Regions from separate parts of the Pseudoalteromonas sp. SD03 genome, predicted to be linked through region 3. Evidence: predicted binding sites of a transcription regulator. Region 3 holds the regulator's gene; each other region holds the start of a gene.

Region 1 (5,946 bases), 1.2 Mb from region 3:
TAAGTTCTCAAGTGATGAACGTACAACAGCAACCGGCGTGCGCAGCTCATGAGATAAGCGCGACGACATATTTTCTAAATAATCGGTATACCCTCCAAGTCGGCTCACTATATTTGAAAAGCTACGCGATAAATCGCCTATTTCGTCATTGGCATCGCTGTAATTTATATAGCCTGTTATCCGCCCTTGTGCATCAATGGCTTGCTCTGCTGTATCGCGTAGTCGCCTAATACGACTTGATATACGTGAGGCAAAAAAGAACAAAGTGACTGTGCCAATTAACATGACCGCTAAAATCACATTAAATAGTTTTTCCAGCGATTTATTACGCAGTGTGCGCACGCCATTGGTGGTTTCTTCAGCTATAACTGCGCCAATAACCTTATCCTCAATCCAAATAGGATACGCGGCCGATAATATTACCGCTTTGTTATCGGGGGTGAGTCGCCAAGACGAGGCCGGTTGGCCTTTGAGTGCTTTGGCTAAATGAGTGCCTTGCATTGAGGCGACATCGTGTAGGGTGTCTATAAACTCATCTTCGGGACGGGTTAAAATTTTATAGTACAAAGGATGCAAATAGGTCTGTTCAAAGCGCTGCCATGCGGTTTTTGGCGCTTGATTTTTTAGCCCATCAGCCCATACGCCATCGGCATTTTGAATACTGCCCGATTGCGCTAAAACACGGTGATGATTATCGACCACCCAAATGCGACTGCCGCTGTGGCCCATGCCTTTTAATATACGGTTTATTTCAGGGGAGGGCACCAGTACTGAGCCTAAATCATTTGGGTTATTTAAGTTGGATGTAGACATGATATTAGGTGTTTGGCTTGGCTGTTTACTATCAACATCAGCAATGGCAAACCCCAGTTTATTGCCAAGCATACTCAAAGGAAAGCGCAGCTCAAGGTTGTAACCTGTTTCAGTTTTTTTAAAGAAACCCTGAATTTTAGTAAAAGGCATTTTACTGTAGGCATCAAATGCGTTGACCCAGCCATCTTGGCGCGGAGCAATAATATAAGTATTAAATTGTCCATCAGGATTTTTTAGGCCAATTTTTATGTAATCGTTATTGGTAATGCTGAGGCTATTTTTAGCACGGTAAACTAAAGCATCATCTGTGACTTTAAATACTGCATATAAGTAATTATCAAACTTACCCACCATGTGGCTAAATGATAAGTCGCGCAGTTGATGGTTATCATTGGCTGTTTGTAAGTAGCGTTTATCATAAAGCCAAAACAGCGATTGATAAGCGTCCCAGTCGTTGAGTTTGCCATCGAGCTGAATCGGGCTTTTTAAATTATAAGCATAGAGATCGCGGCCTTTTACCACCTGATCTAAAAAGTTGGTTTGTTCGTCAAATAAAGCGGGGCGTTCATGCAGGGCCGTGGCCAGTGCGCGTGTAGTGCCTACCAACGTTTTTTCTTGGCCTTGGCGTAAAAACTTTTCCATTTCCCATACATATTCGTAGCCAAGCCATGGCAACAAAAACAAAAAGCACGAAAGTAGGATAAATTTACTGCGTAGGCCAAATCTCAGCATGTGGGTTGCTCCCACCTATAGCCCATGCCATACACGGTATCTATACAGTCAAACTGGCTATCGAGTGCTATAAACTTTTTACGAATACGTTTTACATGCGAGGTAATGGTGCTGTCATCTACATAAATTTTAGCATCACTCATTAAATCGTTACGGCTTTTAACGTGCCCTGGTCGCTGAGCGAGTGAATGCAGCATCCAAAATTCAGTCACGGTTAAATCAACTAATTGGTGTTGCCAAAGCACCTGCATACGTTGCGTGTCGAGTGTTAGTTGGCCGCGTGTTATCAGTGCGTTAGCATCGGCGGGTTGCTCTAATGCTTCCATACGGCGAAATAGCGCGCCAATACGCGCAGCTAAATGGGCTAAGCTAATGTCTTTGGTTAAGTAGTCGTCGGCGCCCATGCGCAGGCCACATACGGTGTCTATTTCGCTGTCGCGAGCGGTTAAAAAAATAATTGGTAAGGTTTTAGACAGTGAACGCAGTGTCTGGCACAGTAAAAAGCCGCCATCTATTTCATGGCCTAAACCAATATCAACAATGGCTAAATCGGGAAGCGCTTCTTTAAAGGCCGCTTCTGCTTGAGGGCGGTTTTCATAACCACTCACCTGATAGCCTTGAGCGCTCAGCATTTCTATGTAGTTTTCGCGGATTGCGTTTTCATCTTCAATGATAGCTATTTTTTTCATTTTTTAATTACTCATATTGACTTAGGCGCACTATAGCGAAGTTTTTGCGCTAAGTACGGTTAAAAACACAATTGCCATTTTTTTGCCACAATTGCTCAGCAGTTTGCCATTTTTGATCCCCTTTGTTGCCACTTCATGCTGTTTTAATACAACTATTGAAATTACAGATACAACGCAAGTGCCAACCAATAGCTTGCCAACCCATTACCAATAGTAAGGAATAAATCATGAAGAAAACATTAATCGCACTCACACTCGTTAGTACTTTTTGCGCTCCTGCTTTTGCCGCGGATACTCCATCGAAAGAAGCAAAAAAGGAAACCATAGTCGGCCTAAGCACAGGTGCCATTATCGGTGGCGTTGTTGGTGGGCCTATTGGCGCGTTTGTAGGCGCATTTGCTGGTGGTTTGATTGGCGATGCCAAGGTGGCTGAGCAAACCATTGCTGAGCAGCAGCAAGCTTTAACTGTAATGGCAGAGAAAACCAACGACTACCAACATGTTCTTAATCATAACAGCCACTTAGAAGCGCAACTTGAGCTACTGGCTCAGCAAAATGAGCAACTAACGCAATCACAGCTTAATAATTTATTGGCGATGACAGTGCAATTTAAAACAGGCTCTAGCGATATTGCTCCTCATTTTGCCAAGCAGCTTGATCAATTAGTTGCGTTATTAAAAAGCCAACCGCAACTCGCGCTTGATTTGAGTGGCTTTGCCGATCAGCGTGGTGAAGAACAAGCAAACTTATTACTTTCAAAAGCCAGAGTAAACGCCGTACAAAGTTACTTAATTAAACAGGGGGTTAGCCATACACGCTTAAGCGCACAAGCATTTGGCGAGCAGCAAAGCATAGCAAACAGTAACACCCTTGAAGATAACTTTTTTGATAGACGCGTTACCCTCACTACCCGTGCGTTAAATCAGTCAAGTAATCAAACAGCAAGCAATTAACAGCGTGCGTTCGAGGGAGTGATTTATGTTGAGTAAACCCACCAAAGTGCTTACCAAGGTAAGCCTTTTTATTTTTATTATTATCGTGCTTTTGGCCAGCTTTAAAAGCCATGCACAGTCGCCAAAACTATCCTTGTTTGATAGCCAAGGAGTGGCGGTTAATCCTGGGGTTATTTTAAAAAGCGATGCAAAAATGACCCTAACAGGACTAATTAATCATGTTGTAGTAACGCAGCACTACATAAATGAAAATCCTTTTGCAGTAAATGCACGTTATGTTTTTCCTTTACCCGATGAAAGTGCTGTGCAAGCAATGACCATGCGTATTGGTGAGCGAGTGATTCACGGTAAAATAGCAAAAAAACACCAAGCAGAAAAACAGTATCAAGCTGCCAAGCAAGCAGGGAAGCAGGCCTCTTTGGTTCGTCAGCAGCGTGCAAATATGTTTATTACAAATGTGACGAATATAGGGCCTGGTGAAGAGATTGTTATAACGCTTGAATATCAAGAGATTATTGATTACCAGCATGGAACCTTTGCGATTCATTTTCCAACCACAATAACGCCACGGTATCATGCAACAACAGGGAAACTGAACGAAGAGCAAGATAAGCGTACGGTAAAAAGTGATCATACATCTTCGTTTACTCCACAAGGATGGTTAAGCCCTATTTATACAAAGCAAACCAATGAGGCGGCTAATGCCAGCGATTTAAGCTTAACAATTAACATGGATATAGGCTTAGAATTGGTTGATATAAACGCTAAGTACCATCAGGTAAATATTGAAAACTCTGCGTTTGGGCAATACAGCATTGTGCTAAAACCACAGCAAGCAATAAATAAAGACTTTGTACTGGAGTTTAAGCCACTACAAAAAGCGCAAGCTCAAGCCGCACTTTTTACTCAGCAAGCAAAAAATGGTGAGCAGTTTGCGTTAGCAATGTTAATGCCGCCAAGCGATCAGTTTACCCAGTCTGAGCGTTTGCCGCGTGAAATGGTGTTTGTGGTTGATACCTCGGGCTCTATGCATGGGCAGTCTATGGAGCAAGCTAAAAAAGCATTGTTTTACGCACTCTCGTTACTTGATAGTGATGATAGCTTTAATATTATTGGCTTTAATAATCAGGTTACTGCCATGAGTGATACCCCTTTAGTTGCTAGTGACTTTAATTTACGCCGTGCAAGGCGCTTTATTTATAACTTGCAAGCCGACGGTGGTACTGAAATACAAGGTGCGCTTGATGCCGTACTGAATGGTGCGCAGTTTGAGGGTTTTGTACGCCAAGTGGTGTTTTTAACCGATGGTAGCGTGAGTAACGAAGATGAGTTATTTAAAAGTATTGCGCGCACTTTAGGTGACAGCCGCTTATTTACCTTCGGCATTGGTAGCGCACCTAATCGCTTTTTTATGCGCCGCGCTGCTGATATAGGTAAGGGGTCTTATACCTTTATTGGTAGCACCTTTGATGTGCAGCCAAAAATGCAGCAGTTGTTTGATAAACTCGCTCATCCGGCGATGACTAATTTAGCGTTAACAAATACAAATGGAGACAGCTTAGATTTTTGGCCCTCCCCATTACCGGATCTGTATTTTGCTGAGCCTATTATGGTGGCTATTAAATTAGATAATACCGATACAATTACTTTTACTGGGCAAACAACGCATGGTGAGTTTAAGGTTAAGCTTAATTCGCAAGCAAGCTCAAAAGCCACAGGAATTGATAAGCTCTGGGCACGTCAAAAAATAAAGTCATTATTGCTATACAACCAACAAAGTGTTGTAAAACAGCAAGTGCAGCAACTTGCGCTTGAGCATCAATTACTTAGCCCATTTACTGCGTTTATTGCCATAGAAGAGAGCACCATTAAAGAAGTTGCTAAACAAACTACACAAGTGGCTAATTTAATGCCACAAGGAATGAGTATGCGCTTGCCGCAAACTGATGGGCAAAGCAAAATGCATATTGTGTTTGGAGCTTTAATGCTACTAGGTGGCCTGTTGTTAGTAAGGCGCTGTAAATGAAAAAGTGGTTGAGCATAGGTTTACTAGCCTTAGGACTGAGCCTATTTGGCCATGGTGCATATATGCAGGCAAAGGCATGGCTTGCACAAGTGTTAATAGAGCAAGCATGGCAAACAGCCCTTAAATCACCCAATAAAAAAATTAAGCCGTGGTTTTATGCTGATAGTTACCCAGTGGCACAAATAATATGGCCAAAGCATAATAAACGACTAACCGTGCTCGATGGCGCAAGTGGTAGAAATTTAGCGTTTGCGCCCAGTCATTTTTTAGCTGCGGGGGTATTAGGTGGGGCTGATGTTGGTAATTCGCAAGGAGCACTTATTGCTGGCCACAACGATACCCACTTTGCGTTTTTAAAAAACGCTAAAGTGGGGGAGCAATTTTCTCTGCAATTACAAAATGGCCAAGTGCAGCATTATTCAGTGACACATGTTGAGATAATTAATCAGTACAACACCGATTTTTTGCATCAAGCAGGGCTGTATTTACTGACCTGTTACCCTTTTGATTCGCTGGCCTCGGGTACCGATTTAAGGTGGCTAGTATCGGCTGAAATATCCTCACCCGAGGTAGCGTTAGGAATATCGACCACTAGTTCTTGATGGCGTTGGCTTATCATTACGCCTATAAACACCACAAATATGCTGATCCACTGGCCAAGTGTCAGTACTTCGTTAAGAATAATGGCTGACAAAATTAAAGTGAAAATTGGAATTAAATTAGAGTAAGCCGC
Region 2 (5,946 bases), 1.4 Mb from region 3:
GGTCTAGAATCTTATAAAACTAAATTACAACAAGCTGACCGTTAATTGCACCGGCTTCTTTAAGTGCTTCAAGAATCGCCATTAAATCGCCAGGGGCAGCGCCAACTTCATTAATAGCACGAACTAAATCATCAAGGCTTACACCTGGGTCAAATACAAAAGCACGTGAATCATCTTGATTAACGTCAATAATACTTTGTTGGGTAACCACTGTTTCCCCCTCAGCTAGAGGATTTGGCTGCGCCACATTTTGTTGCTCAGCAATGGTCACAGTAAGGCCACCATGTGTAATTGCCGCAGGTTGTAATTTTACATTTTTTCCAATAACTATAGTGCCGGTACGTGAGTTAACAATTATTTTTGCCGAAGTATCCGCAGGCTTAAACTCTAAGTTTTCAAGAGTTGATAAATACGATACACGTTGCGAGGCATCACGAGGTGCAATAACGCGAATAGAAGCTGCATCGAGTGCTTGAGCGCTATTTGGGCCGATTAAATCATTTATGGTTTTCTCTAAACGTTTAGCAGTAGTAAAATCAGGGCGGTTTAAATTAAAGGTAATATAGTCGTTTTGCATAAATGGGCTTTTAACAGCACGTTCAACCGTGGCACCATTTGGTACGCGTCCTACCGTTGGCGTATTAATCACAACGCGACTACCATCAAGGCCTTCAGCGCCTAAGCCACCTACAATTAAACTGCCTTGAGCGATGGCGTAAACATTACCATCAACCCCTTTTAGGAATGTTTGTAATAATGTACCACCGCGCAGGCTGCCTGCACTGCCAATCGATGACACAGTAATATCTATGGTTTGCCCTGGCTTTCTAAATGGAGGGAGTTCAGCATGAACAGCAACCGCTGCAACATTTTTAATTTTTGGCTTTAAACTAGAAGGTAACGTAATACCAAAACTATTGAGCATGCCTTTAAAACTTTGTTCGGTAAAACGGCTTTGCTCACCGGTACCCGGTAAACCAACAACCAATCCATAGCCCACTAATTGGTTTGAGCGCACCCCTTCGACCATAGACACATCTTTAATTCGCTCAGCACTGGCAGTAAATTGCCAGCCTAGTAGCACCATAAAACAAAAAACTTTAAAACCATTCATGTTGAATGTCCTCTAAAAGGGAAACAATGAGCTACTAAAGAAACGCGTTAACCAACCCGGGCTTTGTGCCTCTTGAGTTTGACCCTTACCTGAATACTGAATACGCGCATTCGCAATACGATTAGACTCAACAGTATTATCAGCATTAACATCTTGTGGACGCACTAACCCCTCTAAGCGAATAAATTCTTCACCGGTATTTAGCGTTAGCCATTTTTCACCGCGAATCACTAAATTACCATTTGGTAATACTCGCATCACGTTAACCGAAATATCGCCAACTAGGCTGTTTGATTGATTTGATTTTGAGTCACCTTTAAACGACGCATCACTACCAACCCCAAATTGAATACTATCGCCACCAATATTAACCGGTAAACCACCTAAACCAATAACAGGATCGAGGCTAGCATCTGTTTGTTTATCTGTTTCTGTTTTAGCCGCTTTTGTGGCTTGGGTTGACTCTTGCAATTTAACAGTAATGATATCGCCTGTTCTAAGTGCTTTCTTATCGGCATATAAGTCATTCGATAACTGAGTACTGAATAAAGAGCCAGTTGCTACCACTGGCTCCATATTAGGCTCAGGATACATAGGTGCATAGTAGGGATCGTCCTGCACTACTTCATTATTTTGTGTAGATACACAACCGCTTAACAGTAAAGTCCCTACTGCAAATAACATGATATTACGCATACAATCCCCCAAGACTATAATTGTTGATTGATGTAGCTCATCATTTCATCAACCGCTGAAATTACCTTTGAGTTCATTTCGTAAACTCGCTGAGTTTCAATCAAATTAACCAACTCTTCGGTCACATTTACATTTGATGTTTCAAGTGAACCTTGAATAATTGTACCTAAGCCCTCAACCCCCGGGTTACCTTGAACAGGTGCACCACTTACTGCAGTTTCGGTATAAAGGTTTTGCCCTATAGGCTCAAGGCCCGACGGATTGATAAAATCACTAATAGTAATTTGACCAATAACCACGTTTTCGGCTTGACCTTTAATGCGAACTGACACTTCACCATCTTGAGATACGGTGATTGACTGTGCATCATCAGGCACATTCATTTCAGGCTGAACAACGTAACCGGCACCCGAAGTTACAACTCGCCCCTCACCGTCGGTGGTAAACTGACCGTTACGCGAATAGGCAATATTGCCATCAGGCTGTAAAACCTCAAAAAATCCAGGACCAGAAATCATCCAATCTAATGAATTTTCAGTGGTGAGCATGTTACCTTGGGAAAAGTTTTTCTGATTAGCGACCACTTTCGTACCCGCGCCCAACATTAAGCCTGACGGCATTTCGGTGTCTTGCGATGAGCGACCGCCTGGTTGATTAATATTTTGGTAGAGTAAGTCTTCAAAAATAGCGCGGCTTTTTTTGTAACCCACTGTACTGGCATTCGCTAAGTTATTTGATATAACCGATATATCTGTTTGTTGAGCGTCAAGCCCTGTTTTACTTATCCATAATGCTGGATTCATAATAATATCCTCACGTTATAGTTAAACGATGCGCATCAGCTGTTCTTGACGTTCGTCAATCTCTTCAGCTGTTTTCATCAGTTTTACTTGTAATTCAAATTGGCGTTGATGACTGATCATATCGACCATTTCATGCACAGGATTTACATTCGATTTTTCTAATGTGCCGCCTAATACTTGTACATTGGCTGATGTTTCAACTATTTGGCCTGGTTTAGCTCTAAATAAGCCATCGTTACCCTTCTCGAGTGTAGCGTTGTTTGCATCAACTACTTTTAGCCGATCAACTTCTTCTAAAAAGTTAGCCGGTGCACCTTGAGGGCGAACTTGAATAGTGCCATCTTTGCTAAATTCAATTTTTTCAATCGGTACAGGTAATATGACTGGCCCACCTTCGCCAATAACTTGACGACCGTCGCTGGTAGTCAACATTCCTTCAGCCGTTATATTTAACGAACCCACTTTTGTATAGGCTTCATTACCAGAGGCATCCTGAACACTCAGCCATGCGTTATCACTCATAGCAATATCAAGGCTGCGACCTGTTTCGACAACACCGCCCGATGTCATGTTTGATCCTGGGCGCTCCTGCATAGCAAAAACACGAGTCGGCAAACCTTCACCGAAAGCCTGCATTGACCGTGCTTGCGCAAAATCAGATTTAAATCCAGTGGTATTCGCATTTGCCAAATTATTGGCTTTAAGAGCAAGCCCTTGCATGCTTTGTTTAGCGCCAGATGCCGCTATGTAGACCATTTTATCCATAACATCGACTCATTAAGAAATCTATGTATGAGTAAATGCAATATAAGTGCCAAATTAAATTTAAGTGTGAATAAGATTTTAGGAGAGGAATAAAAAAGGCTGCACTAAGCAGCCTTAGTAAATCAAAATATGATTATCTGATCTGAAGGATGTTCTGTTGAATAGTTGAGTTAACCTCAAGCGCACGAGAGTTTGCTTGGAAGTTACGCTGCGCACTAATCAAATCAACCAGCTCATTGGTTAAGTTTACGTTAGACTGCTCAAGAGCTGACGAATTAATGTTGCCTAGTGTGCCTGAACCTGGCTCACCCGCAATTGGTTCCCCCGAGGTCAAACTTTTTTTCCATGAAGTGTCACCTACTTGCTGCAAACCTTGTGAGTTTGAAAAGCGCACCATGGCAACTTGACCTAAGTAAGTTGAATCACCATTACTGTAAGATGCAACAACTTTTCCATCTGTACCAATATCAATACCCGCTAAGCGACCTACTGTCGCACCATCTTGCTCTAGTGCTTTCACCTCAAAGCGACTCGCATATTGAGTAGGCGTTCTATTTGCAGTACCGGCCTCATCGCGCCAATTAATCGCAATATCATCAAATTGGGCGCCATTAGATAAAATACCCGATAAATTAGTTCCGGTTAAATTAACATCAGTAAAGGTTGGACCAACATTTGGAGCACCATTAGTCGTTGCAGGCAAACCGCTAGCATCAAACCCAAAGGTACTTAGCGGGCTTGGTGTTGCTGTCGCGGCACCAGTTGCATCAAAGGGAGTTTTATCAAGCGTACCATGTACTTGCCATTCATTAGGCGCTGTTTTTACAAAAAAGAATTGTAGAACATGTGGCTCACCAAGTGAGTCATACATTGTGGTCGATGTCGAAGAGTTATAAGTAGTACTGTCTGTTGCATCAAAAGGGACAGCTATTACATCTTCTCGAGAATCGACGTTAAATGATGTATAAACGTTTGAAGTAGAGCGCGGAGAGCCCGAAGAATCTGGTATTTGTAAAGCAGATGAAGTACTAAGACTTACAGAGGTCGTATCACCACTAACTTCATCAACTGGGAAGCTTTGTAAAAAATTACCTTTAGCATCTACAACAAAGTTATCTTTATTAAGCTTAAATGCACCCGCACGCGTGTAGGTAAAGTCTTGTGCGCCTAAGTCTTGACTGGTAGCAAAATACCCCTCACCTGTGATCGCTAAATCCAGTGAATTATTAGTAAACTGCAGCGAGCCCTGATGAAACTGCTGGGCAACCATAGTGGTTTGTACACCATCACCATTTTTCGTTTTACCGGCGCTAAATACTGATGATGCGTATACATCAGCAAATTCAGCGCGAGACTCTTTAAAGCCCGTGGTATTTACGTTGGCAATATTATTGGCGGTAACATCTAAATCTTTTTGTGCGGCAGCAAGGCCTGTTAATGCAATATTGAAGCTCATAATTAACCTCTAACCTAAAAAATATTTAGCCTATTGGCTAAAAAATACATAAAATCTATTACGCGATTTCTGCGACATCAGTCAGCCTAACCGCACCTTCTTTGGTATTAATAATAATGCCGCTTGAGCCATTAATATTAACACTCTCAATATTTTTGAATGAGGCAATTGGTAAGCTAGAGAATTCGCCATCCGTACTGCCTTCAGCTTTAACATTGTATTCACCAGGAGGAAGTCGTTCACCCGCTTCGTTTTTACCATCCCATGCAAAGCGAACCGCACCTGCAGGCTGCGTGCCTAAATCAATAGTTTTAACTAATTGCCCTGATGCATCTTCAATACGAAGCGTTAAATTGTCTACCGGCTTTTCAGCAACAATCGCTCCCTTTACCTCACCCGACTCATTAAGCTCAAGTGTGTCAGACTCCAGCAGCGCTTGCTTACCAACCAGTGTTGATGCTTGCAATGCTGAATTTGATGTCATCGACGCAGCTAAAGACTCAAAGTTAGAGTTTAAATTTGAGATCCCTTCAGCCATAGTAAAGTTTGTCATTTGTGCAATCATCTGATCGTTATCAGCTGGTTTGCTGGGATCTTGATATGACAACTGCTGTGTTAACAACGAAAAGAAATCTTCTTGGGTTAACGCATCACTCTCTTCTTTTTTTGGCACTTGCTTATCTTGCCAACGTAAAGAGTCCATGTAGGATGAAGAAGTACTAATATCGTTACTCATGAGCTACCCTCAGTTACCGCTGACCTAACAGCAGTGTTTTACTTAACATTTGCTTAGCTGCATCAGCAACTTGAACATTTGTCTGATAAGAGCGAGAAGCAGAAATCATATTTGCCATCTCCTCAACAACATTCACGTTGGGTTTGTAAATATATCCATTTTCATCCGCACTCGGGTGATTTGGGTTATATTCGATTTGTAGTGGTTTATTACTTTCAACCACTCCTAACACTTTTACACCAACGGCAGAGCCCTGTGGGTTGCTTGCTGACGCTGACGCTTTTGTTAGCTCCGCAGCAAATACAGGTTGTCGCGCTCGGTACGTCTCATTTTGTGAAGAGCTAATTGTATTGGCATTAGAGATATTACTTGCCGT
Region 3 (5,946 bases):
TGATATGGCCCACCGCGATACCGCGAATAACCAAAGTTAAGGTTTGGCTGCCTGCAACCCCACCCATTGACGGGACAATACCATTGAGCACAGCAAGAATTGGTAATATAGCTAAGGTGTTTTCAAAAAAGCTCGCCACAATTGCAGCCAGCAATGCAGTTAGTAAGTTTACACCCAGCCAAATTGAGCGCTTTTTAGAGCTTTTCAACACAGGTGCAAAGGTATCTTCTTCATCATCTAAACCCGCTAAACCCAGTAAACTGTGCTCAGCGTCTTCACGAATAACATCAACGATATCATCAATGGTGATCCGCCCAAGCAAGTGTGCGTTGTCATCAACAACCGGTGCCGATATCCAGTTATGACGCTCAAACAATTGTGCAACTTCGCTCTCATCCATTGAAATAGGAATAGACTCACAGTCTTCATCCATTAACTCATGAACAATTTTTTCAGGGGGATTAGTTAATAAAGTACTCAGCGATAGGGCGCCTAAAAAGCAGTTATTTTCATCAACCACATATAAGTCATCTGTACCCTCAGGTAATTCGCCGCGTAAGCGAATATAACGCAGTACCACATCTAGAGTCACATCGGGGCGAATAGTAACGGTATCTATATTCATCAATGCGCCAGCAGAGCGCTCTTGATACGATAAAGCCTGCGTTGCACGTTCTCTATCTTGAATATCCATAGCGCTAACAACATCTTTATAAACGGTGTCAGGTAGGCTACGTAGTACTTCCCCTAAGTCATCATGGCCCATGTCTTCGGTTGCGGCAGCAATGTGCTCGGGTGCCATTTGCGCAATAATACCCAAACGTACATCTTCAGACAGCTCTTCAAGCACATCACCTTGTACATCAGGATCAACAAGCTGCCAGAGCATACGGCGAATTTTATGCGGGGATGATTCTAAAAGAAGTGCGGTATCACAAGGCGCCGTTTTTGCCAGCATGCGTCTAACTTGAACAAATTGACCACTATTTAGTGACTTAGTCACCTGTTTTAGTTGTTGTAGTGGAATATCTTGTTCTAAAGCTTCAGGCATTGGCGTCCTTAATTAAATTGTATTACATGCTGGAAGGGTATAAATGCTATTCAATTTTAGTTTATCTTACTTTATGTGAGCAAACTACCTCAACCACTATTAACCTAAGCTTAGGATGATGAGTTAATAATGAACTTTTTTATTCTTGCTCATTAAATCGTTGGTCAATTAGTTCACCTATTGCGCTAAGTGCAGGCTCAGCGTCGGGGCCTTCGCATACCACCTTAACTTCTTTGCCTTGGCTACTTTCGAGCAACATAAGTGCCAGCACGCTATCGCCAGCGGCCTGTTTGTCATCTTGAAATAAAGTGATTGTGGCATCAAATTGCACAGAAAGCTGAGCTAATACTGTCGCCGCTCTAGCGTGTAATCCTAATTTGTTTTTTATTAAAAATGTATTTTCTAAGCGCATGACATCTTCTCGCAAGCTTTATTCTTGTTCTCGGTGGCGAATTTTTACATTAGGATGGCTCATTGCAAAGCTTTCACCAATGGTTTGCGCTAAATAAACAGAGCGGTGTTGCCCACCAGTACAGCCAATTGCAATGGTTAAGTAGCTGCGGTTATTTCGTTCTAAATGCGGCAACCATGTTTGCACAAATGTTTGAATTTGCCATGTAAATTTTTGCACTATACTGTGACTTGCTAGGTAGTCTTTTACTGGTTGGTCCAGCCCTGTAAGTGGCTTAAGTTCAGGCTCCCAATGCGGGTTTGGTAAAAAGCGGGCATCGAATACGTAATCTGCTTCTTTAGGGATGCCGTGTTTAAAACCAAATGACTCAAAGGTAATGATCAGTTGTTTATCTTTTTTTCCGAGTATTTTTTCACGAATAGACTCAGCAAGCTGATGCACACTTAAATCTGTGGTATCAATCATATAATCAGCACGATTAATCAATACATCAAGCAGTTGTTTTTCTTTTTTTATGGCTAAATCAAGCGGCAAAGAATCAATAGATAAAGGGTGGAGACGTCGCGTTTCTGAAAAACGTTTTATTAATGTTTGATCGTCACTGTCTAAATAAAATACCGTTGGTTTAGTAAAACCAGGTAAATATTCAATGATTTCATTAAACTGCTGTTGCTCTTTAGGTAGGTTACGTACATCAACACTCACGGCAATTTTATTATAACTGTCGGAAACACTGCGCACTAATGATGGTAATAAATTAAGAGGAATATTGTCTACACAATAATAACCTAAGTCTTCCACAACGCGTAACGCCACAGATTTACCTGACCCTGAACGACCGCTTATAATTATTAATTCCATTTATCACCTTTCTTTGTTACTACGATTGACTGACGATAACCTGATATAGTTCGCTATCCGATTTGGCGGCGCGTAACTGTTTACAAAATTCTTTATCATTGAGCTTATCAGCAATCGTGGCTAGCGTCTTCAAATGCTGCTGATTATCGCCATCGGGAACAATTAACGCGACAAAAATGTCAACCGGTCGGTTATCAATCGCATCAAAATTAATAGCTGTTTCGCTCACTAAAATCAAAGCAAGGGGCTCTTGAGCACCACTCATGCGACCATGTGGAATAGCAATGCCTCGGCCAATGCCTGTACTTCCAAGCTTTTCTCTTGCAGTTAATGCATTAAGAATATCTTGTTGTGTTAAATAGGGCAGCTTATTGTGAGCCAATTCACTGATAAATTCTAAAATTCTTTTTTTACTATTAAAAAGGACCGCAGCTTTACTGCAGTCCTGACAGATAAGTGAGCTTAGTTTCATAGTGTTAGTGTCGAGCAAGTTTCTCTTTGTGTTTAATTACTTGACGATCTAGCTTGTCAATGAGCGAGTCTATAGCGGCATACATATCTTGATGCTCAGTAGAGGCAAAAATCTCAGCGCCACTAACATGAACGGTTGCTTCAGCTTTTTGGTTTAGTTTTTCTACATCGAGAATAACGTGCACATTCGTTATGTGATCAGTGTGCCTCTGTAACTTCGAAAATTTACTATTTACGTAGTCTCTAAGCGAGTCGGTAATATCTACATGGCGACCAGTTAAATTCAGTTGCATAAACATTTTCCTCTTTGTTGTACGCCTTAAATCAAACTTTTACGTTGATTAGACGGGGGAATAGCTAGAGATTCGCGATATTTTGCAATGGTTCTCCTCGCTACTTTAATTCCTTGCTCTGCCAATATATCTGCAATTTTACTATCACTCAATGGTTTAGCTGAGTTTTCTGCAGCGATTAATTTTTTAATTAATGCACGTATTGCTGTTGATGAACATTCGCCACCATTTTCAGTACTTACATGGCTTGAAAAGAAATATTTAAGCTCAAAAATGCCACGTGGTGTATGCATGTATTTTTGCGTAGTAACACGCGATATAGTCGACTCATGCATTTCCACCATTTCAGCCACATCGTTAAGCACCATAGGCTTCATAGCCTCAGGACCGTGTTCAAAAAAGGCCTGTTGCTGCTGCACAATACAGTTGGTTACTTTAAGTAGCGTGTCATTTCTACTTTCTAAGCTTTTTATAAACCATTTAGCCTCTTGTAAGTGCGAGCGAATAAATTGGCTATCACCACTTGATTTAACCGTACGCGACATAGCTGCATATTGGCTATTTACTCTGATCTTAGGCATGCTATCTGGGTTTAATTCAACTACCCAACGACCTTTAACTTTTTTAACCGACACATCAGGAATAACGTATTCAGACTCTTCTCTGACAATAGTGTCTGCCGGTTTTGGGCTGAGCGTATGAATCAACGTCATGATTTCTTTTAGCTCATCTTCTTTAAGCTTTGTTTTTTTCATTAACGTGCGATAGTCACGTGCAGCAAGTAAATCAATATGATCGGTTAAGATCATTTTTGTTTCGTTTAAAAAAGGTGTGTCTTTATCAAATTGATTTAGCTGAATACACAAGCACTCTTGTAAACTACGCGCGGCTATTCCCACTGGATCAAATAGTTGAATACGCTTTAGTACCGCTTCTATTTCGTCAAGTTCAACTTCATCTTCGCCGTCGTTTTCTTGGTTAAAGCTTTCTAATATTTCTTCACAGCTAAGGGTTAGAATCCCTGAATCGTCCACAGCTTCTACAATTGCAATAGCTATCGCTTCATCGGTAGGACTAAACGGCGTCAGTTGAAGTTGCCACATTAAATACTCATGCAGCGTTTCAGTCGAAGAGCCTTGATAAATAGATTCATCTTCTGGCATTGGGCCCGATGAAGAGGCAGGCGCAGCGCTCATATATTCATCCCAAGTAACATCCATAGCCATATCATCGCTAATGGTGTCTTTGGTCATTGCTTCGCCGCTATCTTGCTCATACTCGCTAGGTTTATCGTCAGCTGAGGCACTTAGCGTTAAGTCATCGTTATCGGCTTTTTGTTCGTTTTTACCTGCAGTGTCTTCGCTGTAATCGTGTTCTTCAACTTCAAGCAAGGGGTTGCTATCGAGCGCTTCTTGAATTTCTTGCTGGAGATCCAATGTACTGAGTTGCAATAAGCGAATTGCTTGTTGCAACTGTGGAGTCATTGTAAGTTGCTGGCCCATGCGCAGCTGTAATGATTGCCTCATGTATCTCTAACAATCCTTTTAAATTACGGTCTGTTGACCTTTACGGATTAAAATTTGTTCAAACTAGGGGCGGTTTAATTGCGGCGCGAGGTTTGTAACCTAGTGGGCTAAGTCAAAACCGAGCAACAAAGAGTAAATCGTCCCTAGGCAGAACCCGAAGGGCAGCGCCTGTTTGGCATTGATGCTGCGTTATCGCCTATTTATGGGGAATACCACACCACATAGGCTCTGCCTTGCCTAAATACCAAACAGACTGCTGCAAATTCAACCTTGAAAGGTCAACAGACCTAAGTATAATTAATCTTAGCAGATGCTTAGTGTAATAACACACATATTAGAGCTTGAACTGCTCGCCTAAATAAACATCGCGTACTGTTTTATCGTTTAATACATATTCTGGAGTGCCTGATGCAATTAACTCCCCATGAGAAACTATGTAGGCTTTTTCACAAACATCAAGAGTTTCGCGTACGTTGTGATCTGTGATAAGTACGCCAATTCCTCGGTTTTTAAGATGCTCTATAATCTTTTTAATATCTAATACTGAGATAGGATCAACCCCCGCAAAGGGTTCGTCTAAAAGGATAAATTTAGGGTTTGCTGCTAACGCGCGAGCAATTTCAACGCGGCGACGTTCACCACCTGATAAAGCCATACCTTGACTATCGCGGATATGCTGAATGCTAAATTCATCAAGTAAATTATTTAAGGTATCTTCGCGTTGTTGTTTATTTAATTCTTTACGTGTTTCTAAGATAGCCATTAAGTTTTGATAAACAGTCAGCTTTCTAAAAATAGACGACTCTTGCGGTAAATAACCAATCCCTAAACGCGCTCGGCTGTGCATCGGTAATAAAGTAATATCTTTATCATCAATTGATATTTTGCCTTTATCGCTAGGCACAAGGCCTACAATCATATAAAAAGTGGTGGTTTTACCTGCACCATTAGGGCCAAGTAACCCCACAATACTGCCAGCTTCAACCTCTAGGCCAACGTTTTTTACAACTTCACGACCTTTGTAGCTTTTAGCTAATAGCTCTGCTTTTAATGTGCTCATGGTTGGCCTTTATCATCTTCTTTTTTATTTTCAACAGGGACTAAAATAGTGTGTACACGGTCTGTTGAGTTTTCGTCTTTTTCTGCGCTAATTAACTGCTGCTCGATATCGTAAGTGATACTTTTAGCTGTTATTTTTTGACCTGCTTGAGCAATGCTTGCATCGCCGATTAAGGTTAAAAAACGCAGCGACACATCGTAACGCACTTCATTAGCACTGGCGCTCATTATGGTGCCATCAGCTTGTGTTTCTTCAAAATATGCAGGGCTGCC
Region 4 (5,946 bases), 220 kb from region 3:
AATAAAATGAAAACCTTTCAAGATTTAGGTCATGAGGTTATTTTTTTAATTGGTGATTTTACCGGTATGATTGGTGATCCAACGGGCAAAAATGTGACCCGTAAACCACTTACACGTGATGACGTGCTTGCCAACGCCGAAACCTATAAAGAGCAGGTGTTCAAAATTTTAGACCCGGCTAAAACAACCGTCGCTTTTAACTCTACATGGATGGAGAAATTAGGCGCTGCGGGGATGATAAAATTAGCCGCGCGTCAAACTGTGGCGCGTATGCTTGAGCGTGATGATTTTAAAAAGCGCTATGCTGGCGGTCAATCGATTGCGATTCATGAGTTTTTGTATCCACTGGTGCAAGGCTGGGATTCAGTCGCATTAGAGTCAGATGTTGAGCTAGGCGGCACCGATCAGCGTTTTAACCTATTAATGGGTCGTGAGCTGCAAAAAGATGAAGGTCAAAAACCACAAACAGTATTAATGATGCCTTTACTTGAGGGAACTGACGGCGTTCAGAAAATGTCGAAGTCACTCGGTAATTATATTGGTATTACTGATACGCCTTCAGATATGTTCGGTAAAATCATGTCAATTAGTGACGTACTCATGTGGCGTTACTACGATTTGCTAAGTAGCCTTTCTATTGAGCAAATTGCAGCGCAAAAACAGCGTGTAGAGCAGGGCACTAACCCGCGCGATATTAAAATTGAATTAGCTAAAGAGCTAATTGCGCGTTTTCACAGTGAAGCTGATGCGCAAGCTGCTCATGATGACTTCATCCAGCGTTTTCAGAAAAAAGCCTTGCCAGATGAAATCCCTGAGCTGACAGTTAATATTGATGAAGAGTCAATTTTAATCGCTAACTTACTTAAAGAAGCGGGCTTAGTGGCGAGTACCTCAGAGGCCATGAGGATGATCAAACAAGGTGCTGTAAAGCTTAACGGCGAAGACAAAATTACAGATACCAAATTGGAAATTGCAAAAGGCACAACGGCTATTTATCAAGTAGGTAAACGCAAATTTGCAAATATCACCGTAGCTTAAAACTTCGGACATTATAAAAACCAGCTACGGCTGGTTTTTTTATGTGAACTTAAAAACGAGAACAGCCTTAATAACTTCAACGCTAATAATAATCAGAAGCCAAAAAAAGCGAGTTTGGTTAAGTGTATTGAGTAGTTGTGGTACGTCATCGGCGTTGGGAAGACGCTCTACACCGACACGCATTTTATTAAAACGCTGTGTATTATAAATAGCAGGCCCACCAAGTTGTACCCCCAAAGATGCAGAACATACACTAAGTAACCAGCCTGTATTGGTTTGATAGAAGTGTCGGCCATAATGCTTAATATAATGCATGCTTTTTTTACTGGTCTTTAGTGAGGCAATTGTCAGCGCGAGTAAACGTATGGGAATGTACTCAACAATAAAAAGAACCAGTTTAAGCGGCATCAAAAAAGAGCTGTTAGGGGCTATATCACTTCGCCACGCCTGTTGAATTAAAGTGATTAAACGATAGGCGAGAGCGGCGACGGGGCCCAATACTAAAAATATGAAAATTACCACAAAGTAATGACGCGCCGTTCTAAGTATGACACTTTCCATAATGGCTTTAATGATCCCGGGGCTTGAAAGTGCATTAACTTCACGGGCTACTAGTGGCTTTAATAATTCGCGTGCTGTCGATTTTTGACTTTTTTTGACTAGCCTAGCTATGCGTATCGCTTTTTTATTCAGGCTACTGTTTTCTAGGCATAAATATAAAATAAGACCTGATAACAGCTCGGGGTAAAAGGCAAACTGAAGCAGTAAAACTACAATAATAAGCACAGTACTAAGTATAAGCGTACTTGCCATTGAGGCTGCTAAATAATGATATTGCTTGGTGTCTGTTTTTTTATAAATACGCTGGCTTATAGCGCTAAAAATAGCAGAGAGTATGTGGTTAGGATGATACCAACTTACTAAAGGTAAAAAGCGCTCAGCAAGGAGCGCACAAATAAATGCAATAAAGTCCAAATGATTTTGAACAATATTATTGAGCATTTACAGCGTAACCGCCGTTAATTTCTCAAGTAAAGCTACGACCATTTTTGATGAATTTATAGAGGCTGTTTCTAAGTATTCTTCAAATGATTGCGGCGACTCTTTGCCTGCAATATCAGACATTGAGCGAATAACAACAAATGGTGTATTAAGTGCAAAACACGTTTGCGCAATTGATGCACCTTCCATCTCTACTGCTAGCATTGTAGGGAAGTCACTGCGTGCTTTTTCAATACGAACAGGGTCGCACATAAACGAGTCGCCAGTGCAAATTAAACCAACAAGGGTTTTTACTTCACTAATTTGTGCAATTGTTTGCTCGGCTGCTTCTACAAGTTTAGGGTGAGCAGTAAAACCTGCTGGCATTTGTGGTACTTGGCCAATTTCGTAACCAAACGCTGTTACATCAACATCGTGATGACGTACTTCAGATGAAATTACTACATCGCCAACGTTTAGTGATGGGTCGAATCCACCGGCAGAGCCTGTGTTAATAACACAATCTGGATTGAAGTTATCGATAAGTAATGTGGTTGCGATTGTCGAAGCGACTTTACCTATACCTGATTGCACTAAAGTGACGGTATTGCCTGCAAGCTCGCCTGTGTAAAAAGTAAAACCAGCCTTGGTTAAAACTTGTGAATTTTGCATCGCCTCGCGCAAAATTTTAACTTCTGGCTCCATTGCGCCAATAATACCAACATTCATAGTGTTAAATTCCTGAGTTTGAATACGGTGATTATACTGCAAAAAATAACGTGGGGTAAAACAAACAAAAATGCGAGCTTAAAAAGCCCGCACTTTATAAACTTATTGATTATATTTCAGCAAGGGCTGTTGATTGTGCCTTTGCTTGAGAAGGAGATAGTACCGCCGGTTTATGAACTCTAGCACGCGTAGGTCGTGAAGGTTTAGATGCCGCTGGCTTACCTAATTTAAACATAATTGCATCGCGTACTTCGCTTGGGCGGTAGCCTGCCTTCACTTTCATACGAATATGTGGAATACCTGCGGCTTCCAATGCGCCATTAACAAACCAGTCGCGCTGTGCTTTGTGGCCATCTTTATTGGCGTTATTAACTAAGTCAACCGCAGCCACTATGGTCATTTTTTCTTTATCTACTAAAACAAAGTCGAGCTGCTTATTTTTTGCTTTAGCCATTGCCGCACGTTTAGATTTAACAGACAGGCCTTGTTTACAGTCAATCACATCGATTAGTTTAACGCGACTAACAATTTTATATTGATCGCCAACAGCGCGCTCTAATAAATTCAGAAACGCCCCTTCTACTTGGGTAAATACACTTTGCTTACGAGTAAAAGGATAAGGGTTTCCGCCGTCATCATTAAATTTTGACGCAACGATAGATGCCCCAACAACTAGCACTAATATTAATAATAAAGCGAATTCCATACGGTAACTCCATAACAACAAATTGACACTGCTTTTCTAAAGCAATTTATGTGCCCAAATAGTTGTTATGGTTGTTTTATTAAGGAAGGGGGATGAGCACTATTATGCTTTATAACCGCCTTCAATACCTTTTACGGCAATCGCAACTGCATCATGAGCATGTAAAGACTCATAATGGTTAATTTGCAGGAAGTAATCGGTAAACTCTTTTGACTCTAACGTCGTTTTAATTTTTCGTGCTGCGTCTTCACAAAACATTAAATTTTGACCGTTTAAGCGAGCAAACTCTTGTTCGTCTTCACGTTTTACCGCAGCTTGTACTGGTGTTTTTAGCTCATCTTCTAGTAAGTTTATTAAGTTAACCACATCAAACTGTTCAATGTTATTTGCTAATTTAACTTTAACATTAGCAATTGAACGCTGTGAATGCGGGGTTGCTACAATGCCTTGAGTTGTTCCAAGCCACTCTAAAACTTCTGATTGAGTGAGTGTTTCTTGAGAAAACTTTTCGCTGAATGCGTTTTGAATTAATTGGCGAGCCAGTGCTGCAGAGCAGGGGCAAGTTGATGAATAAGTCACATCAACGCTGAGCTCAAAACTAATAACGCCTTGATTTATAGTGCTGGTAAGTACAATGGGATAGCTTTTCCAACCTGCTTTACCACTAAGTAATGACTTACGGCGTAGCGGCAGTTCAAATTTAAATTCAATGTGTGCTTTATCACTTAAGCCTTCATGACTGGTGATAAAGGTATCTAAGGCTTGTGCTAAGGTTTGTGGATTGACCTGTTGCTCAGTTGAGAGGTGATCCAACGCTAAAAATAGTCGCGACATATGAATGCCTTTAGCATCTTCTTTGTGTAAATTAACAAAGGCGCGTGCTTTTGCATTAACGGTAACTGGAGCTAAATCAAGAGATTCAAAAATAAAAGGCAGCTCTATATCGCCCATACCTACCCAGTCTAATTTACCTGTTTGTAATGCGGCAGCCGTGTTAGCAATATCTGGCATAGTTTTTTGCATGATACGTTACTCGTTATTTGCAATATTTAAAACGCCGCATTTTACACTAAATAAAGATTTGCTGAAATGCAGCAAATAACACCAAACATGAAATTTTATTGTTTTTGTCGCACAACATGAAAATAGCTGATAGAAAATGCTAAAATTAGCCTTTAACCTTGAAAGGTCAACAGACCCTAAGCATTTAGCTAAGAGAAAAACTGATATATGACTGATTCTTCTTTGAACCCGTGGGTTCGAGTTCTTTCCAGTTCAATAACTCGTTTTGGTGAGTTTAAAACTGCTGCTATTTGCTATGCATTATTACTAACAATATCGCTGGTTTTATCAAGTATGTTTTATTACGTCGCCATAGGCGAAGTAAACTTGGTTGATATACTGGCCGTAGTATTTTTTACCTCGGTTGTTTCTCCTTTAGTTATCAGCATATTATTAAACTCTATTCGGCAACTTGATGCCTCTTATGCTTATTTAGATAGTGCCACAAAACAAGAGAAGCTTTTAAATCAAACCCTCAAAGACAATATTAACCGCTTAAATATTGAAATTGACGAACGTAAAATGGCTTTTCATGCCAAACATCGAGCAATAGAAGAGCTCAGGCGTGAAATTGCAGAGCGTAAAAAAACACAACAAGAACTCGCACAGCAAGGCATGTTACTGCGCTCAATAGTAGACTCCTCGCCGGATTTATTTTATTACCGCGATAACAACGGGGTGTTTGCCGGTTGTAATAAAATGTTTGAAGAGGTAATGGGCAAAACCAGTGGCGAACTTATTGGTAAAGCCGCAGAAGAAATATTTCCAAGCCACTTTTTATCAGAAGTACTCAGAACCGATGAGCAGGTTGAGCGTACGCACCAAGGTTTAACTATAGATGTGGAGTACTCAGTAAACGGTGAAATTAGGTGGTTTGAATTGCGTAAACTTCCCTTTATTAATGAACAAGGGGATTACATTGGTTTACTTGCGTTTGGCCGTGATATTACCAGTCGTAAAGAAGCTGCGCAGGCACTGGAAACAGCTTATAAAGATAAAGGGAAATTTATTGCCACATTAAGCCATGAGTTACGCACACCGCTTAATGGTATTGTGGGCTTAACGCGCATGCTACTGGATACCGAATTAAACAAACAGCAACGCAGTTGGTGTAATACCGTGTTTTCAAGCGCCGAAACGCTAGGTAACATATTCAACGATATTATAGATTTAGATAAAATTGACCGTGAGCAGTTAGATATTGCCGCCAACGAAATTAATGTTTCGGACTTTATCAACGATGTAGTTAACTTTGCAGGCCTTATTGCTGAGCAAAAAGAGCTTTCGTTTGAAGTGAAGCGTTCTGGCATGCTTGACATATATGCTTTGCTTGACCCGACTCGTTTACGCCAAGTGGTGTGGAACTTAATTAATAACGCCGTTAAGTTTACTCAACAAGGGAGCGTAATCTTAGATTGTGCCAGAGAAAA

The links. The regulator sigma-54, encoded in region 3, starts transcription at its own class of promoters, with help from an activator protein. The targets are predictions, from matches to a motif close to GTTGGCACGNNNNTNGNNT.
Region 1: a site for sigma-54 is predicted at 2,417-2,435, ahead of pdsR (proteobacterial dedicated sortase system response regulator). Genes of this name have one in related genera too.
Region 2: a site for sigma-54 is predicted at 3,414-3,432, ahead of ABZP26_RS12105 (flagellar basal body rod protein FlgF). Genes of this name have one in related genera too.
Region 4: a site for sigma-54 is predicted at 3,494-3,512, ahead of ABZP26_RS03165 (DUF2726 domain-containing protein). Genes of this name have one in related genera too.

Annotation. Positions count from the first base shown of each region.
Region 1 is NZ_CP162514.1:2,739,351-2,745,296, reverse strand. It holds gene pdsS (proteobacterial dedicated sortase system histidine kinase) at 1-1,545, opposite strand, end outside; gene pdsR (proteobacterial dedicated sortase system response regulator) at 1,539-2,234, opposite strand; gene pdsO (sortase-associated OmpA-like protein PdsO) at 2,462-3,187, shown strand; gene ABZP26_RS12830 (marine proteobacterial sortase target protein) at 3,213-5,213, shown strand; gene ABZP26_RS12825 (class GN sortase) at 5,210-5,815, shown strand; gene ABZP26_RS12820 (DMT family transporter) at 5,710-5,946, opposite strand, start outside.
Region 2 is NZ_CP162514.1:2,579,594-2,585,539, forward strand. It holds gene ABZP26_RS12090 (flagellar basal body P-ring protein FlgI) at 20-1,114, opposite strand; gene flgH (flagellar basal body L-ring protein FlgH) at 1,127-1,810, opposite strand; gene flgG (flagellar basal-body rod protein FlgG) at 1,825-2,613, opposite strand; gene ABZP26_RS12105 (flagellar basal body rod protein FlgF) at 2,635-3,378, opposite strand; gene flgE (flagellar hook protein FlgE) at 3,512-4,834, opposite strand; gene ABZP26_RS12115 (flagellar hook assembly protein FlgD) at 4,893-5,570, opposite strand; gene flgC (flagellar basal body rod protein FlgC) at 5,584-5,946, opposite strand, start outside.
Region 3 is NZ_CP162514.1:452,659-458,604, forward strand. It holds gene mgtE (magnesium transporter) at 1-1,051, opposite strand, end outside; gene ABZP26_RS02155 (HPr family phosphocarrier protein) at 1,191-1,463, opposite strand; gene rapZ (RNase adapter RapZ) at 1,482-2,324, opposite strand; gene ptsN (PTS IIA-like nitrogen regulatory protein PtsN) at 2,344-2,796, opposite strand; gene hpf (ribosome hibernation promoting factor) at 2,801-3,088, opposite strand; gene ABZP26_RS02175 (RNA polymerase factor sigma-54) at 3,115-4,614, opposite strand; gene lptB (LPS export ABC transporter ATP-binding protein) at 4,949-5,674, opposite strand; gene lptA (lipopolysaccharide transport periplasmic protein LptA) at 5,671-5,946, opposite strand, start outside.
Region 4 is NZ_CP162514.1:668,004-673,949, forward strand. It holds gene tyrS (tyrosine--tRNA ligase) at 1-1,038, shown strand, start outside; gene ABZP26_RS03155 (cobalamin biosynthesis protein) at 1,078-2,040, opposite strand; gene mtnN (5'-methylthioadenosine/S-adenosylhomocysteine nucleosidase) at 2,041-2,748, opposite strand; gene ABZP26_RS03165 (DUF2726 domain-containing protein) at 2,858-3,454, opposite strand; gene folE2 (GTP cyclohydrolase FolE2) at 3,557-4,477, opposite strand; gene arcB (aerobic respiration two-component sensor histidine kinase ArcB) at 4,685-5,946, shown strand, end outside.